DNA from 2 places in the Thermicanus aegyptius DSM 12793 genome. Region 1 is predicted to be linked to the other one. Evidence: riboswitches for the same ligand, from Rfam matches in the RefSeq annotation. Region 1 holds a riboswitch; the other holds the start of a gene.
What was found. Region 1 has a riboswitch for S-adenosylmethionine ahead of metX (homoserine O-acetyltransferase MetX). Riboswitches for the same ligand answer to the same signal wherever they lie in the genome.

Region 1 (13,449 bases):
GCCTTCAAAGGCTTGAGGAGAGGTGACCTCATGAATGAGATGAAGATCAATATAGAGAAGAACTCCACCTCCCTCTGCTCTTGCCACTTCGTGATTTTCCCATATCTTTTCAAACATGGTTTTTGATGTCATCCATTTCGTTCTCCTTTCGCCAGCGTTCGGAATTTTTCCCGGATCACACGACCCATCTCTTCAGTTCCTACCCACTTCTCATCTCCGACTGTGAGATCCTTCGTCCGATATCCCTCATCAAGCGCTTCTTCCACCGCCTGGTTAATCCAGCGGGACACCTCTGTGAATCCAAAGGAAAGCTCCATCATCATGCTTACGGTTAAAAACATGGCTACGGGATTTGCGATTCCCTTCCCCGCTATATCCGGAGCAGAACCATGAACCGGTTCATAGAGGCTGGGGCCATTTTCACTCAAACTGGCTGACGGAAGCATCCCGAGGGAACCGGCTAAGGCTCCGCCTAAATCGCTTAAGATATCGCCAAACATATTCTCGGTCACGATCACATCAAAGGTGTTCGGCTTCAAAACCAATTGCATGGCGGCTGAATCGACCAGCATATGCGTAAGCGTAACGTCGGGATACGCTAGTGCCACCTGTTCCGCTTTCTCCCGCCACAAGCGACTGCTTTCCAAAACATTAGCCTTATCGACGGAGAGAACCTCTTTTTTTCTCTTTCGCGCCAATTTAAAAGCAACGTGGAGAATTCTTTCGATCTCATCTTCCGTATACGTTAGGGTATCTACCGCCACTTCTTTCCCCTCTACCGTTCTGCGCTCCTTGGGCTGGCCGAAATAGATCCCACCTGTTAACTCTCGTACAATCATGAGATCAAGTCCTTTTACTCGTTCTTCCTTTAACGGGGAAGAAGAGGAAAGGGAGGGAAATAGATGAACGGGGCGAAGATTCGCAAATACATTTAATACCTTTCTGATTCCCAAAAGACCTGTTTCCGGTCGTAAGTGGCCCGGTAGGCGATCCCATTTGGGACCTCCCACCGCTCCCATGAGGATGGCATCACTATGTTGGCACAACCGAATGGTTTCTTCAGGCAATGGGGTGCTGTACCGATCAACAGCTCCCCCTCCTATCGCCCCTTCCTGAAATTGAAAGGTTTCTCCGATGACTGCTCCGACTTCTTCCATAAGAAGTACCGCTTCTTTGGTTATCTCTGGACCGATCCCGTCTCCGGGAAGGAGGGCGATCTTCTTCAATGGGCAATAACCCCCTTATCCTGTACTGTTTCGGAATTCTCTTCGTCGATCTTTCTCTTCATATAAGCCCTGTTCACTGCATCGGCAAAGGCCTTCGCAGAGGCATAAAGGACATCGTTATCTACCCCCCGACCACTCGTGGTCATGGAACCGATCTTCGCCTTTACATATACCTCAGCCAAAGAGTCTTCTCCCCCGGTGGTTGACTGAATGCGATAATCGAGGAGTTCAATCTTCTCATCAACCAACTTTGCGATGGCATTAAAGATCGACTCCACACTTCCTTTCCCCGTTGCGGACTCCTGCTTGAACTCACCCAAAGGGGTCGTCATGCCTATGGTGGTTGTAGGAATCATGTTGGAGCCATAAGAGACCTGAAGGAAATTGAATTCATATTTCTGTCCTGGGTTGGCATTTTCAACCACCAGAGCAAGGATATCATCATCGGTAATCTCTTTTTTCTTTCCTGTTAATTCTTTGAAGGCGGAGAATAGACGTAGAATATCCTCTTCCTTGAGCTTAAGACCAAGTTCCGTCAATTTCTCCCGAAACGCGTGGCTGCCGGAATGTTTCCCTAATACCAGCTTATTGCTTGAGAGACCCACCATCTCCGGTGAGATAATTTCATACGTTAAGGTATTTTTTAAGACCCCATCCTGATGAATTCCCGATTCATGGGCGAAAGCATTGGCCCCAACCACCGCCTTGTTGGGCGGAACAGGCATCCCGGTTAATTTGCTCACCAGTTTGCTGATGCGAATCGTCTGGTCAATCCGAAGTCCTGTTTCTACCTGATAATGATCTTGGCGAACCTTTAAGGCCACGCCGATCTCCTCTAGGGAAGCATTTCCTGCCCGTTCGCCGATTCCGTTTATGGTTCCTTCAATTTGGTCTACCCCGCTCTGAATGGCAGCTAGCGTATTGGCTACCGCCAATCCCAGGTCATCATGGCAGTGGGCAGAAAGCTTTACCCGATAAAGATTGGGCACATGCTCCTTCAGATACTGGATCAGTCCCACATACTCCTGAGGCTGGGTATATCCCACCGTATCCGGGATATTTATCACGGTCGCCCCCGCATCAATCACCTGGGTAATGATTTTGGCGAGAAAGTCCCACTCGCTACGTGTCGCATCTTCCGCAGACCATTCGATATTGGAGAAAAAGCGGCTGGCATACCGGACGCTTCGAACGGCGTTTTCCACCACCTCTTCCGGTTTCATGCGTAATTTATACTCCATATGGATGGGAGAGGTGGCGATAAAAATATGAATACGGGGGTTGCTCGCCTCTTTTAAGGCTTCCCATGCCTGATCGATATCCTTCTCTACGGATCGGGCCAATCCTGCCACACTTACATTTCGAATCTCTTTCGCAATTCGTTTCACAGCCTGAAACTCTGCGGGGGAAGAGGCCGGAAAACCTGCCTCCATGATATCTACCCCGTATTGTTCCAGCGCATAGGCAATCTCCAATTTCTCATGGAGATGAAGATTTACTCCGGCCGATTGCTCTCCATCTCTTAAGGTCGTATCAAAAATCTCTACCCTCCGCATCTTCTCCACCTACTTCCTCTTTTTGATAAAGGGCATTTTCTCCCTTAATTCCCTTCCTACGACCTCTAAGGGATGTTCATTCTCCCTACGCCGAAGTGCGTTAAACATCGGCCGATTTAATTGATTTTCCAAGATCCAACCCTTCGCAAAAGCGCCGGATTGAATCTCTTCCAAAATCTTTTTCATCTCTTTTTTCGTCTCTTCCGTAACGATCCTCGGTCCGGAAGTATAATCTCCCCACTCCGCCGTATCGGAAATGGAATAACGCATCCGCTCTAATCCCCCTTCATAGAGGAGGTCAACAATAAGCTTTAATTCATGGAAACACTCAAAGTAGGCGATTTCCGGCTGATAACCGGCAGCCGTCAACGTCTCGAAACCGGCCTTCACCAAAGCGGTTACTCCTCCACAGAGGACCGCTTGCTCTCCAAAGAGATCCGTCTCCGTTTCCTCTTTGAAGGTGGTTTCGATGACCGCAGCCCGCGTCCCCCCAATTCCTTTGCTATATGCCAAGGCAATTTCCATCGCTTTTCCGGTCACATCTTGGTAAACCGCCACAAGTCCCGGAACACCGCCTCCTTCTTCATAAACCCTACGCACCAAATGCCCAGGCCCTTTGGGCGCAGCCAAAAAGACATCGACAAAGGGAGGAGGGACGATCTGATTAAAGTGAATATTAAATCCATGGGCAAAGGCGATGGCTTGCCCTTCCCTCAATTGGGGAGCAATCTCTTCTTCATAGACCTTTGGTTGCCGTTCGTCGGGAAGTAGAATCATGATCACATCCGCCTGGGCTGCCGCATCCGATACCGAATATACCTTAAAACCATCTTCCTCCGCCTTATCCCACGACTTCCCGTTTCTAAGTCCCACAATCACATCCAGACCGCTATCTCTCAAATTTTGCGCATGGGCATGACCTTGGGAGCCATAGCCGATGATCGCGATCTTTTTCCCCTTCAATACCTCTAAATTCACGTCTTTGTCGAAAAAAATGCGAGCCATTCTATTACTCCTCTCTATCGATTGATTTGTCTACGCGGTATGACGAGTTTGACGATGACCGGAACCGTACCGTTTCCCTTCTTTTAATCAAATATCTTTCTCTTCAAGCACGGATCGATTCTTTCTCTCTCTGTTACTCCGATCTCTCCTAAACTCCAAACTCTTTTACCTTTTTGGACGTTTTACGCTGTTGGTAGGTTTCTCTCCATTTGTTCTCTTTTTCATTTTTCTTTTTTTCTTTATCGTCGCCGTTCTTTCTCTCCACTCCCGTACTTTCTATATATCATATCTTACCTTGCCGGCCGCTCCGTTACGCGCCCTTTACACCGGTTCCATCTCCCGGGTGAAGGCGGTGATACCCGTACGGGCCAATTCCTTGATCCCGTAGGGCCTTAGAAGTTCGATTAAGGCTTCTATCTTGTCGGAACTTCCTGTCGCCTCAATGGTAATGCTCTCACGCCCTACATCAATCACGGTCGCCCGGAAGGGCTGAATGATGTTATAAAGCTCCCCTCGATTCTGGAGGGAACTGGAGACCCGAATCATCGCCAACTCTCTTTCCACGGCTGCCCGGCCGGTTAGGTCGATCACTTTCAGAATATCAATCTGCTTATGGAGCTGCTTTACCACCTGTTCCGCTCGCATGGGATTTTCCACATCGAGAACGATCGTCATGCGGGAGAGCCCTTTTCTCTCACTCCGGCCCACGGTGATCGAGTCGATATTATATCCCCGGCGAAGGAACAAGCCCGTCACCCGATTTAGAACACCGGCGTGGTCATTTACCAGGATCGCCAGGATTTGTTTCATGGCTTCACCCCCTCCATCTGGTGAATTCCCTTTCCTGGAGGAATCATTGGATATACATTTTCAAAAGGAGCCACCCTACAATCGATAAGCACAGGCTCATTATGGAAGAAGTTGTTGGAAAAAGCTTCGTAAGCCTCCTCCTCCGTTTGTACCAAAATTCCCTTTATCCCGTAAGATTCGGCCAACTTCACAAAATCAGGTTGGGTCGGAATCAGGGATTCAGAGTACCTTTCATTGTAGAAAAGCTCCTGCCATTGACGAACCATACCCAGCGCAAAGTTGTTCACGATCACGATTTTAATCGGCAGATGATACTCTTTCACCACCGCCAACTCTTGGAGCGTCATTTGGAAGCCCCCATCCCCTACAATCGCAATCACCAATTCTCCGGGTTTTCCGATCTGAGCCCCTATACTTGCGGGGAAACCGAAACCCATCGTACCGAGCCCTCCGGAAGTAACCCAGCGGTTAGGGGTTTGAAAAGGATAATACTGGGCTGCCCACATCTGATGCTGCCCCACGTCGGTGGTGATAATGGCTTCACCCTTGGTGATTTCATGGATCATTTCGATGAGGCGTTGCGGCTTTAAAGTCCCCTCATCCTTTTTGTACCAGAGAGGATACTCTTTCTTTAAGGAATGTAAGCTCCGAATCCACTCTTCAGCATCGCACTTTTCCAATTCTTCTTCGAGTAAAATGCGAAGTGTCTCCCCGGCATCTCCCACAACAGGAATCTCTGTAGGAATGATCTTCCCGATCTCAGCCGGATCAATGTCGATATGAATCACTTTTGCGTTGCGAGCAAAATGATCCGGATTTCCCGTTAAACGATCATCGAAGCGAGCTCCAATATTTATCAATAGATCGCATTCATAAAGAGCCCTGTTGGCCGCATAGGTCCCATGCATTCCTCCCATCCCGAGAAAGAGGGGATGATCCGCCGGCATTCCTCCCAGCCCAAGGAGAGTATGAACAACCGGAACGCCAATCCGTTCCGCGAACTGCCGCAATAGGTGGCTGGCACGGGCGTGAAGAACTCCGGCTCCCGCCAAAATAACGGGCTTCTTCGCCATCTTTAGCGCCTGCACGATCTTATGAATCTGCATCATATTCGGGGAGTAGGTGGGATTATACCCCGGCAGAGAAATCTCTACCTCTTCATCAACGATACTTGCTTTCGAAGTAATATCCTTCGGCAAATCAATGAGAACCGGACCTGGCCTGCCCGTGCTGGCGATATGGAACGCCTCTTTTAGGATACGTGGTAGTTCTTCAACCGATCTGACCTGGTAGTTATATTTCGTAATCGGCATCGTCATGCTAAAGATGGGAGCTTCCTGAAAAGCATCTGTTCCCATGACCGAAGTCCCAACCTGGCCGGTAATCACGACGAGGGGTAACGAATCAATCATGGCATCCGTTAATCCCGTAATTAAATTGGTAGCCCCTGGCCCGGATGTCGCAATCACAACGCCAGGTTTCCCGGAAACCCTAGCATACCCTTCCGCCGCGTGGATTGCCCCTTGTTCATGCCGGGTCAAAACGTGGGGAATTCCGCATTCATACAAGGCATCATAAAGGTAAAGGACAGCACCTCCCGGATATCCAAAGATCACTTCCACGTTCTCCCTTTTCAATGCCGATACTAGGATTTCCGCACCTGATTTGGGAGACGGCGTCTCGCTTGTCTCTATCTCCTTAACGGTGTACTGACCTGTCATGAAAATCCCCCTCCTTCTTCCAAAATCGGGTTCTACCGACGAGACTTAATCCACTTTGAGAACGCCTCCTGTATTTGCAGAGGTAACCAATCTTGCGTAGCGAGCTAAATACCCCTGTTTCACTTTAGGCTCCGGAGGAATCCAATTTCTTCTTCTTTCTTCCAATTCTTCATCTGAAATCATGAGGTTGATCCTTCGATTTGTAAGATCAATTTGAATGAGATCATTCTGCTGTATAAGTGCGATAGGTCCCCCCTCCTGGGCTTCCGGAGAGATATGCCCGACAGCAATTCCCCTTGTAGCCCCAGAGAAACGGCCATCGGTGATGAGGGCTACTTTCGTCCCTAACCCTCTTCCCACAATCGCAGAAGTAGGGGCTAACATTTCAGGCATTCCAGGCCCACCCTTTGGTCCCTCATATCGAATCACCACCACATGACCTTCCCGAACCAACCCATTATTAATCCCGGCGATCGCCTCCTCCTGAGAATTGAAGATGATCGCCTCCCCTTCGAAGAAGGTGATGGAGGGGTCTACCGCTCCGACTTTTATCACGGCGCCTGCCGGAGCAATGTTTCCATATAGGATCGAAAGGCCACCTTTTTTACTGTAGGGGTTTTCTACAGGACGGATCACCTCTTCGTTCTTGATCTGCCCATCCGAAATCACCTCTCTCAAGCTTTTTCCTGAGATGGTGATCCGATCCGGATGCAATGCTCCCTCTACGTTCATTAATTCGCGGAGAATGGCTTTAATCCCACCCGCCGCATGCACATCATCCATGGAATATCTCGAGGCTGGGCTTACTTTACATAGATAGGGCACCCGATCTGCAATTTGGTTAATCCGTTCCAGGTTATATTCAATTCCTGCCTCATGGGCGACCGCCAACGTATGAAGAACCGTATTGGTTGAACCTCCCATGGCCATATCCAGGGCAAAGGCATCATCGATCGCTTCTTCGGTAATGATATCCCTGGGGCGGATATCCTTTTCGATCAGACTCATCAGCGAGCTTACCGCCTCCTGAATCAGACGATGCCGCTCCTTCGAAGTGGCGACGATTGTTCCGTTTCCTGAAGGGGCCATTCCCAAAACCTCAAGCAACGTGTTCATCGAGTTCGCTGTAAACATCCCGGAACAGGATCCGCAACTGGGACATGCATTCCGTTCCAATTCGAGGAGCTCTTCCTCCCCAATTTTGCCGGAAAGATATCCTCCCACCCCTTCAAAGACATCAACCAAGGAGAGGTTTTCCCCTTTTTTCGATTTTCCCGCTTCCATGGGTCCCCCCGTCACAAAAACGGATGGGACATTGGTTCGAACGGCAGCCATCAACATTCCCGGGGTAATCTTATCGCAATTGGGAATGAAAAAGACTCCATCAAACCAATGGGCATTGATCACCGTCTCACAGGAATCGGCGATTAATTCCCGGCTGGGTAAAGAATACCTCATGCCGATATGCCCCATGGCAATTCCATCATCTACGCCGATGGTATTAAACTCAAAGGGGATTCCTCCTGCCTTTCGGATCTCTTCTTTTACCACCTCCGCAAACTCTTTTAGATGGACATGACCGGGGATAATATCAATATAAGAATTGGCAATTCCGATGAAGGGTTTCGCCAAATCTTTCGGTTTTACCAAGCCGGTGGCGTAGAGTAAACTGCGATGAGGAGCTCGGTCTACCCCTTTTTTAATCATGTCGCTTCGCATTTTATCCCTCCATCTTCTCATGCTGAATCAGAGACATCTTAATTTACGGCTTTAAATCGTTAAAATAAATCGTTGAAAAGAATCCATGCAGTTGAATGGGATTCGGTTGGCTTCCCGATTAACCGGCTTGAGAGACCCGCTCAGGGTAAATCTTTCTCCCATCCGTAGTTACGAGCTGCCTAAATCCTTCCAATAGATGCTTTGTCACCACACCTGGTTTTCCATCGGCAATCGGCCGTCCATCCACCTTGACGATGGGAACCACTTCAGCAGCAGTACCGGTTAAGAAAATCTCATCAGCCGCGTAGACATCATGAAGAGTAAAAGGCTGTTCCTTAAGCTCATATCCCAATTTTTTAGCAATATCGATAATGGCTCCCCTGGTAATCCCCTTTAAAGCTCCTAAATAAACAGGGGGGGTAAGGATGACTCCATCCTTTACCAAGAAAACATTCTCTCCTGTCCCTTCTGCGACATACCCCTCCGTATTGAGCAAAAGAGCTTCGGAAACTCCCGCCTGATGGGCAGAAATCTTTGCCAGAATATTATTTAAGTAGTTTAAGGATTTCACATTAGGACTTAAAACATCGGGGCGATTCCTGCGCACAGAGACGGAGACCACTTCCAAACCTTTTTCATATAACTCTTTAGGAAATAAAGCCAATTCTTCCGCAATAACGATCACTTGTGCTTTTTCGCACTTATTTGGGTCTAAACCAAGATCCCCAACTCCCCTTGATACAATGACCCGGATATAAGCCGAATCAAGCTCGTTTTTCCGGAGCGTCTCTACAATAATCTCTTCCATTTCTTCCCGGGTATGGGGAATGGTAAGGAGAATTGATTTTGCGGAATCGTAAAGCCGATCCACATGCTCTTTCAGGCGGAAAACATTTCCCGAATAAGCTCGAATCCCTTCGAAGACTCCATCTCCATAAAGAAAACCATGGTCATAAACAGAAATCTTCGCTTCTTCTTTTGGGACATATTCCCCGTTTAGGTAGATTAGTAAACTCATCTTACCCTGCCCTTCTTTCATTGACGTTTTTTAAGAAAAGGATAAAGGGAAACCTCTGAGAAGGTTGATCTTCCATAAAGCCAGAACCTTCCGCAGAGGTTTTTCTCCTCACGGTGTACAGGGTTGCCCCTGTTGATATCGCTCGGTCCAGTCCCTTTTACGGCGGAACCCTAGATACCCTCCTGTCTTTCCCTTTCTTTTTTCGAATATTCTAATACGCAAATTAAAAGAAAGCAACATGCTTTCAATAATTTTTTTTATAATTTGAAATCATGTTGAAAACTTGTAAACGCTTACTGCCGCATGGGATTTGGGGTCTAAATAATTGTGACAACTTTGTAAAGTTTTTGAAAGCGGTTTATCAGATGTCATTTTAATTTACACATTAATCAAATATGCCGTCTTTACGTCCCTTTTTTGTGATTATTTATATCATGTAATGTTTTATTTTCTATCATTTATTGTTAGGTTAGAGATATCATGATGAAAATGAATCCGACCGCTTTCTCTTTGAAAAAAAAAAAAAAGAGACCATGTGGCTGCATAGTCTCTTACCCAAGACTCTATTGGCACGATTCAACACTTTTTAACGGGTCGCTGCCGAAATGGCCTGATCGAGATCTTCGATGAGATCTTCTACGTTCTCAATGCCTACGGATAAGCGAATCAGATCCTCTGTGATTCCCGTTTGGGCGATCTCTTCCGGGCTTAATTGCTGATGGGTCGTGCTGGCCGGATGAATAATCAAGCTCTTCGCATCTCCTACGTTTGCCAAATGGGACCAGAGTTTTACGGAGTTGATCACTTTCGCCCCCGCTTCCCTCCCCCCCTTAATCCCAAATGTGATCACCGCGCCTGCACCTCGGGGGAGGTATTTCGCCGCCAGGTGATGGGAAGGATGTTCGGGAAGTTCAGGGTAATTGACCCAACTTACCTGAGGATGTCTTTTTAAGTATGCGACGACATCCCTGGTATTTTTAATATGTTCTTTCATCCTGACGGCTAAGGTTTCTAATCCTAGGGCAAGTTGAAAGGCATTAAATGGGCTGATGGAAGGACCTAAATCCCTAAGCAATTGAACTCTCGCCTTGACGATAAAAGCAGCATTTTGAAAGGCTTCAGAGTATACGATGTTATGATAACTTGGATCGGGAGTGGTAAATTCGGGGAACTTGGGAGAATTCCAATCAAAACGTCCTCCGTCTATAATTACTCCCCCGAGTGTGGTTCCATTGCCGCTGATCCACTTGGTCGCCGAATGAACCACGATATCTGCCCCATGTTCTAAGGGCCTTACCAGATAAGGAGTTCCAAAGGTGTTGTCCACGATGAGAGGAATGCCTGCTTCATGGGCGATTTTCGCCACTTCTTCAATATCGAGCACATCCAGGCTGGGATTCCCGATCACCTCTGCATAAATCGCTTTTGTATTGGGTGTAATCGCCTCTCTAAAATTTTGAGGATCGTTCGGATCTACGAAACGAGTACGAATTCCATATTTCGGAAGGGTGGTGGAAAAAAGATTATATGTTCCTCCATACAATTTTACAGAGGAGAGGATCTCATCTCCAGCTTTTGCCAAGTTGAGGATGGTCAGGGTGATCGCGGCAGCGCCGCTGGCTAAGGCAAGAGCCCCTACGCCCCCTTCCAACTTTGTAATCCTTTCTTCAAAGGCGGTCACCGTGGGATTATGGATCCGTGTATAGATATACCCCGTCTCCTTTAATGCAAAGAGATTGGCCGCATGCTCCGTATTCTCAAATTGATAAGCGGTAGACAGATAGAGGGGAAATGCCCTCGCTCCCGTTACCGGATCCGGTTGTACTCCTCCATGGATGGCTACAGTTTCAAAGCGGTACTCTCCCATTCCTATTCCTCCTTGTTTTAAGTATCTATCTCACTTCCCCTTTCTTAAGATAGGGAAGAAGATTTCAGAGCGTCGGTGATGAAACCTCCCCAGCGGTCAAACTCTGTTAAAAATCCGTCATGACCAAAATGAGTGGTTACTTCATGATAATCTGCTCGGACTCCTTTTTCTCTGAGAAGTCCTACGAAACGGAAAATTTCATCGGGGGGGTAAAGGAGATCTCCTTGAAAGGCCAGGGCAACCACTTGGCTGCGATATCCTTCAACCGCTTTTTCCACCCCTCCCCTTCCCCGTCCGATATCGTGATAATCCATCGCTTTTAAAAGATAGAGATATGAGTTGGCATCAAAGCGCCTAGAAAGTTTCTCCCCTTGATAGGTTAAGTAGGATTCAACCTGAAATGCGATCTCCCTGTGGTCGCTCCCCCATCCCCCTTTCATCTCCCTGGAGAAACGATGATTAAAGAGTTTCGGTGTTCGATAGGTGAGAAGCCCGGCGATTCTGGCGATGGAAAGTCCCATGATAGGTTGTTCCTCAGGATCATACATCCCCTCTTTCCAGGCGGGATCATTAAGAATGGCCAATCGACCTATGGCATTAAAGGAGATAGCATAGTCGGAGAGGAAAGGTGTAACGGCGATCGGGATGATGAGATCCATAAAATCGGGATAAAGGAGACCCCATTCAAGCACCTGCATTCCGCCTAACGATCCCCCTATAACCGCCTTTAGATGGGAAATCCCGATTTTTTGAAGAAAGCGGTGTTGGGCATGGACCATATCCCGTACTGTAATAAAAGGGAAATTGGATCGATAGGCTTCTCCCGTATTGGGATCGGGGCTTAGCGGGCCCGTCGAACCGTTACAACCCCCGATCACATTGGTGGTAATGACTTGAAAACGGTTTGTATCAATAAAACGTTCGGGGCCTACCAATTCCCTCCACCATCCAGGGGCAGATTCACTCCCTACGGTGTATTGATTTCCCGTTAGGGCATGGCAGACCAGGATGGTAGGTGCACTTTCCGGACCCACACGTTCATAAGCAATCTTAACATTCGGCAATACCTTGCCGGATTCCAGTAGTAAGTCCCCAATGGGGAGTACCCCTGTATGGGGTTGAATAGCTGTCCCAGCTTTTGTCAACCTGATCCCCTCCTTCTCCTTTTTCTCTTCGCACTTCATTTCCCCAATTAAAAATCCCTCTTCGATAAGAAGAGGGATTTTGTCACACCATCACACTCATCTTATCTCTCAGAGCTTTTAAAGCTCTGCAGGAATTGGCACCGCGTTTTTAAGCCTTTCCGCTTAAAACCGGTTGCCGGGCGTCATTGGGCCAGTCCCTCAGCCTCTCTGGATAAGAGAATCTCATTTCTTTTCAATTGTGAGTTCATTGTGAAATCCTATTTGCTATATAGCATAGTCGACCTGGATTCATTTGTCAACGGTAATTTTTATTTTTTCCTTTTTTTTTTCGAATACTAACCTGTAAAGGAAAGATTCCCGATTCGATGCACCGCTCAAAAATGAAAATAACGGTCCAAGAATCGGACGAGACATACCCCGATCCCTTTTAAAAGAAAAAGGATGATACGAATCGCCTTAAAACCTCAACAATCGTTAGAACCAAAGGAGGGAAAGGTGTGATCTTCATCTCCAATAGCCTCATGAAATTTTTATTTTTCCCCCTTCTTCTGCGCGGAGGAGGGATCAAAAGATGGTTAGGTGCAGGAGTTCTTCTGGCCCTTATAGGATCTGTGGCAGATCCCATTTGGTTGTCTAAGATGGGAGCAAAAAGGAGTCTATCCATTGGACTTCCTCTTATGTACTATCTCCTCCGCCGATTGGGGAGGGAATCTTTAGTTAAAGGATTATGGGGAATAACCCTCCTTGGTCTTATCGAGTTCCTGCTCCATGAGTGGGTGATCGACAAAAGAAAAGAAGAGGGAGATGAAGAATATCTTTCATGAAGGGCGGGGAGATCACACCTTAAATTTGCCCACAAGCGCCAGAAATTCCTCCGCCATTTTTGAGAGGAAAGCGGCAGACGATGAGATTTCCTCCATCGATGCCAACTGTTCTTCGGTGCCCGCCGCTACGTTTTGGGTTCCGGATGCGGTTGCCCCTGCCACGCTGGCAATTTGGTTAATCGAATGGACTACTCGATCTGTTCCCGTAGAAATTTGCTTTGTGGCGGCTGATACATCTTGCGCCTGCGCCACTACGTTATTTACCGAGCGCTGAATTTCTTCAAACGATTCACCTACTTTGTTGACAACTTTAATCCCATCAGACACCTCTTTTGTCGTGGTCTCCATCGATTGAACCACATGATTCGTTTCATATTGGATCGAGTTAATCAGTTCTGCAATTTTTTGTGCTGATCGAGCCGATTGCTCGGCCAATTTGCGAACTTCCTCAGCGACTACAGAAAATCCACGTCCGTGCTCCCCGGCTCTGGCGGCCTCGATCGTAGCGTTTAAAGCCAATAGATTGGTCTGTGCGGCAATACTTGCAATCACATCTAC
Region 2 (3,550 bases), 290 kb from region 1:
GATCCCATGGAAGCGGAGGATCTGACCCACGATCTCTTTATCGAAGTGATGGAACGCATCCATCAATACGATCCGGAGCGGGGCAGTTTTCAAGCATGGCTGGCCGTCCTCTCCCGCAGCCGTTCCCTGGATCGCCTGCGCAAGAAAAAGCCCCTTTTGGTGGAGGATATCGGGGGGCTTTACCGATCCCAGGCGTCGGCGGAACGAACCGAGGAGAAGGCGATCCGCCGTCTGGAACAGGAAATGGCGGAAGAAGCCATCCACAGGTTGCCGGATTTGCAGCGGCAGGCGATCGAGCGTTTCTATTTTGGATCGAAGACACACCAGGAATTGGCCGAGGAGTTGGGACGACCTCTGGGCACGATTAAATCGCTGCTCCGTTACGGGCTAAAAAATGTCCGGAAGCAGCTGAGCCAGGTAGGCTGGCTGGAGGTGACGAGCGGTGAACCGAAACGGTAACACCTGCCTACAGCAGGAAGAGATGGTCGATTATGTGGTAGGCAAGCTTCCCCAGAAAGGGAGGATTCGGGTCGAACAGCATCTCACCCGCTGCCTTCAATGCCGCCGGCAGGTGGAAGGATGGCGAACTCTCCTCTACGCCCTTCCGGCCGCCCAAAGACCTCCGCGCCGCCTGAAACGGAGGCTCATCTTCTCCTTTCTTCTGCGAAAGGGGATATTTCGGAACGGCAGGAGATGGGTCACCCGCTTTTTCTCCTTTCCCTTGAGGCATAAACGTGCGGTTCTCTTTTCCTTTCTCCTCTTCTTCCTTGCCTCCGGGAGCCTCTTGCTCTGGCAAAACCGCCCGTCCTTCACCCCGATCACCCTGAAGGAGCCGCCTTACGTCTCGACCGTCCCACAGGGCGGCGGCAATTCGCCGTATACAACGGTATCCTCCCTTGGAAAGGAAGAAGCACCCTTTACTGCCGATTATCCTTTTATCTTTGATCCCCTGACGGTCCGCTATGACGTCATCTCCCTCCAGGATGAACAGGTGCATGGTTATGTATGGATCAACAGCAATTCTCAAGAGGTGCTCCTCATCATGGAGGAAGTCCTCCCTCTCGCGGAAAAGGATTACCAAGTCTGGATGAGGGAGAAGAGAAACGCTTCCAATCTGGGCCTCTTACAGATCGAAAAACGGGGGGCTCATCTCTATTACCAGGGAGAGGCTTCTCAACATGGAGAGGGCATGACGATCTCTTTGGAACCGAAAGGCGGGAGCCTCATCCCAACCGGTCCGGACCAGTATGTGGTCCATTTCCGCTAATCCGATTTTGCAAAATTTTGCTGTATTGACAAATCGACAAGATCTCTATATACTCTTCTCATCATCTGAATAGCACTTTCTTATCCAGAGTGGTGGAGGGACTGGCCCGATGAAACCCGGCAACCGTTCTTGGCGAAGCCAAGAAAAGGTGCCAATTCCTGCAAGGCGGAAAGACCTGTCTTGAGAGATAAGAAGGGACCGGCGTGAATCGTTCCCCCTCTTTCTCCGAGGGGGTTTTCTTTTGTCGCCTTCTCTCCAAGAAAGGAGCACCGGCGGGATGATGGATGGAACGCTTCGCTCATTCAGAAAAAGAGAAGAAAAGGAGTGGAATATTGCATGAAAAAAGGCCTCATTGTGATCCTTCTTACCTCCATCCTGGCGATCCTCGCAGGATGCGGAAGCCAAACCTCCGGAAAGGCGTTAAGCCCCGACAAGTTATTGGTAGGGGTAACGGCCGGCCCCCATGAGCAGATTATGGAAAAGGTAAAGGAAGTTGCGGCGAAGGATGGGCTGAATATTACCTTGAAGGTATTTAACGAATATGTGATGCCCAATGTGGCCCTGGCCGAAGGGGAATTGGATGTGAATATTTACCAACACAAGCCCTTCTTGGAGCAGATGAAAAAAGACCGGAATCTTGATCTCACCGATATTGCTCCCACCGTCAATTTCCCGATGGGCATCTATTCCAAAAAGGTGAAGGATGTGAAGGAGATCCCCGACGGCGGAAAGATTGGCCTCCCCAACGATCCGACCAATGGGGCACGGGCCCTCATCCTCTTCCAGCAGGCGGGTCTCATTAAGCTGAAGGATGGGGTCGGGGTGAAAGCGACGGTGAAAGATATCCAGGAGAATCCCCATAACTACCAATTCGTCGAATTGGAAGCTTCCCAGATTCCCCGCCAGTTGGACGAGCTGGATGCGGCGGCGATCAATACCAATTTTGCCATCGAACATGGGTACCTTCCCAGCCGGGATGCCATCGTGCTCGAACCGAAGGATTCTCCCTGGGTAAACGTGATCGTGGTTCGCACGGAGAACAAGGATGATCCGGTGCTTCAGAAATTGATTAAAGCGTACCATTCCGATGAGGTGAAGAAGTTTATCGAGGAGAAGTTCCAGGGGTCGGTCGTCCCTGCGTGGTAAACGAGCAGATGAGAGGAGAATGCCTGAAAGGGGTGAAGTGTATGATCCGATTGGAGAATCTCTCCAAAAGCTATGTGAGCAAGAATGGGAATGTGGAGGCATTAAAGGATGTATCTCTCCATGTGAAAAAGGGAGAGATTTTCGGGGTGATCGGTTACAGCGGAGCCGGAAAGAGCACGCTGATCCGCACCGTCAATCTCCTGGAGAAGCCTACAGCGGGCAAGGTTTATGTAAACGGGGTTGAGCTTACCTCCCTTCCCCCGCATGAATTGTTGAAAGCTCGTCGAAAGATCGGCATGATCTTTCAGGGATTTAACCTCCTGAAAACGGCGACGGTGGAGGAAAATCTGGCGATCCCGTTGAGATTGGCCGGCCTCCCCCAGGAGGAAGTAAGAGCCCGGGTGGACCGTTACCTTTCCGTGGTGGGCTTGGCGGAGAAGAAAAAAGCTTATCCGGCACAGCTTTCCGGCGGGCAGAAGCAGAGGGTCGCCATCGCCCGGGCCCTCTCCTTTGAACCCGAAGTTCTCTTAAGCGATGAAGCCACCAGCGCCCTAGATCCGGAGACCACCGAGGCCATTCTGGATCTTCTCTTGGAGATCAACCGAAACTTCGGAATCACCATCCTCCTGATCACCCACGAGATGCATGTGGTCCAAAAGGTGTGCGACCGGGTGGCGGTGCTGGAGGCGGGGAAGATCATCGAGGAGGGAAGCGTGGTGGAGCTTTTCACGCGTCCTAAGGAAAAGACGACACGCAAATTTGTGGAGAGTCTCTTCCAGGTTAACCCCTCGCCCCAGATTCTTGAGCAATTTTCATCCTATGGGATCCTGGCTACCCTCTCCTTCGTAGGGGGAACTTCGGGGGAACCGGCCCTCGCCAAGGTGAGCAAGCAATTTGCCGTCTATCCCAACATCTTGGCAGGCCACGTCACCACACTAAAGGACTTTCCGTTCGGAAAACTGCTGGTCCATTTTGAAGGAGAAGAAGAAGAAATCCGGAACGCCTTTCGCTTCTTAAAGGAAAGCGGCGTAGAGATCGAGGAGGGAAGAGCCCATGTTCGAAAGCTTGAGGCAATTTCTTGAGGATTGGGGGGGATCGATCTGGGAAGCGACGATCCAAACGTTTCAGATGGTAAGT

Region 2: another riboswitch for S-adenosylmethionine. It lies ahead of THEAE_RS0110085 (MetQ/NlpA family ABC transporter substrate-binding protein); the one in region 1 lies ahead of metX (homoserine O-acetyltransferase MetX).

The regions. Positions count from the first base shown of each region.
Region 1 is NZ_KI783301.1:1,600,475-1,613,923, reverse strand. It holds gene leuC (3-isopropylmalate dehydratase large subunit) at 1-132, opposite strand, end outside; gene leuB (3-isopropylmalate dehydrogenase) at 129-1,226, opposite strand; gene THEAE_RS0108655 (2-isopropylmalate synthase) at 1,223-2,782, opposite strand; gene ilvC (ketol-acid reductoisomerase) at 2,792-3,787, opposite strand; gene ilvN (acetolactate synthase small subunit) at 4,109-4,597, opposite strand; gene ilvB (acetolactate synthase large subunit) at 4,594-6,318, opposite strand; gene ilvD (dihydroxy-acid dehydratase) at 6,364-8,037, opposite strand; gene ilvE (branched-chain-amino-acid transaminase) at 8,156-9,055, opposite strand; gene THEAE_RS0108620 (O-acetylhomoserine aminocarboxypropyltransferase/cysteine synthase family protein) at 9,642-10,922, opposite strand; gene metX (homoserine O-acetyltransferase MetX) at 10,967-12,067, opposite strand; SAM riboswitch class I at 12,166-12,285, opposite strand; gene THEAE_RS0108605 (hypothetical protein) at 12,565-12,891, shown strand; gene THEAE_RS20480 (methyl-accepting chemotaxis protein) at 12,904-13,449, opposite strand, start outside.
Region 2 is NZ_KI783301.1:1,897,120-1,900,669, forward strand. It holds gene THEAE_RS0110070 (RNA polymerase sigma factor) at 1-459, shown strand, start outside; gene THEAE_RS0110075 (anti-sigma factor) at 443-1,267, shown strand; SAM riboswitch class I at 1,345-1,461, shown strand; gene THEAE_RS0110085 (MetQ/NlpA family ABC transporter substrate-binding protein) at 1,604-2,413, shown strand; gene THEAE_RS0110090 (methionine ABC transporter ATP-binding protein) at 2,455-3,495, shown strand; gene THEAE_RS0110095 (methionine ABC transporter permease) at 3,467-3,550, shown strand, end outside.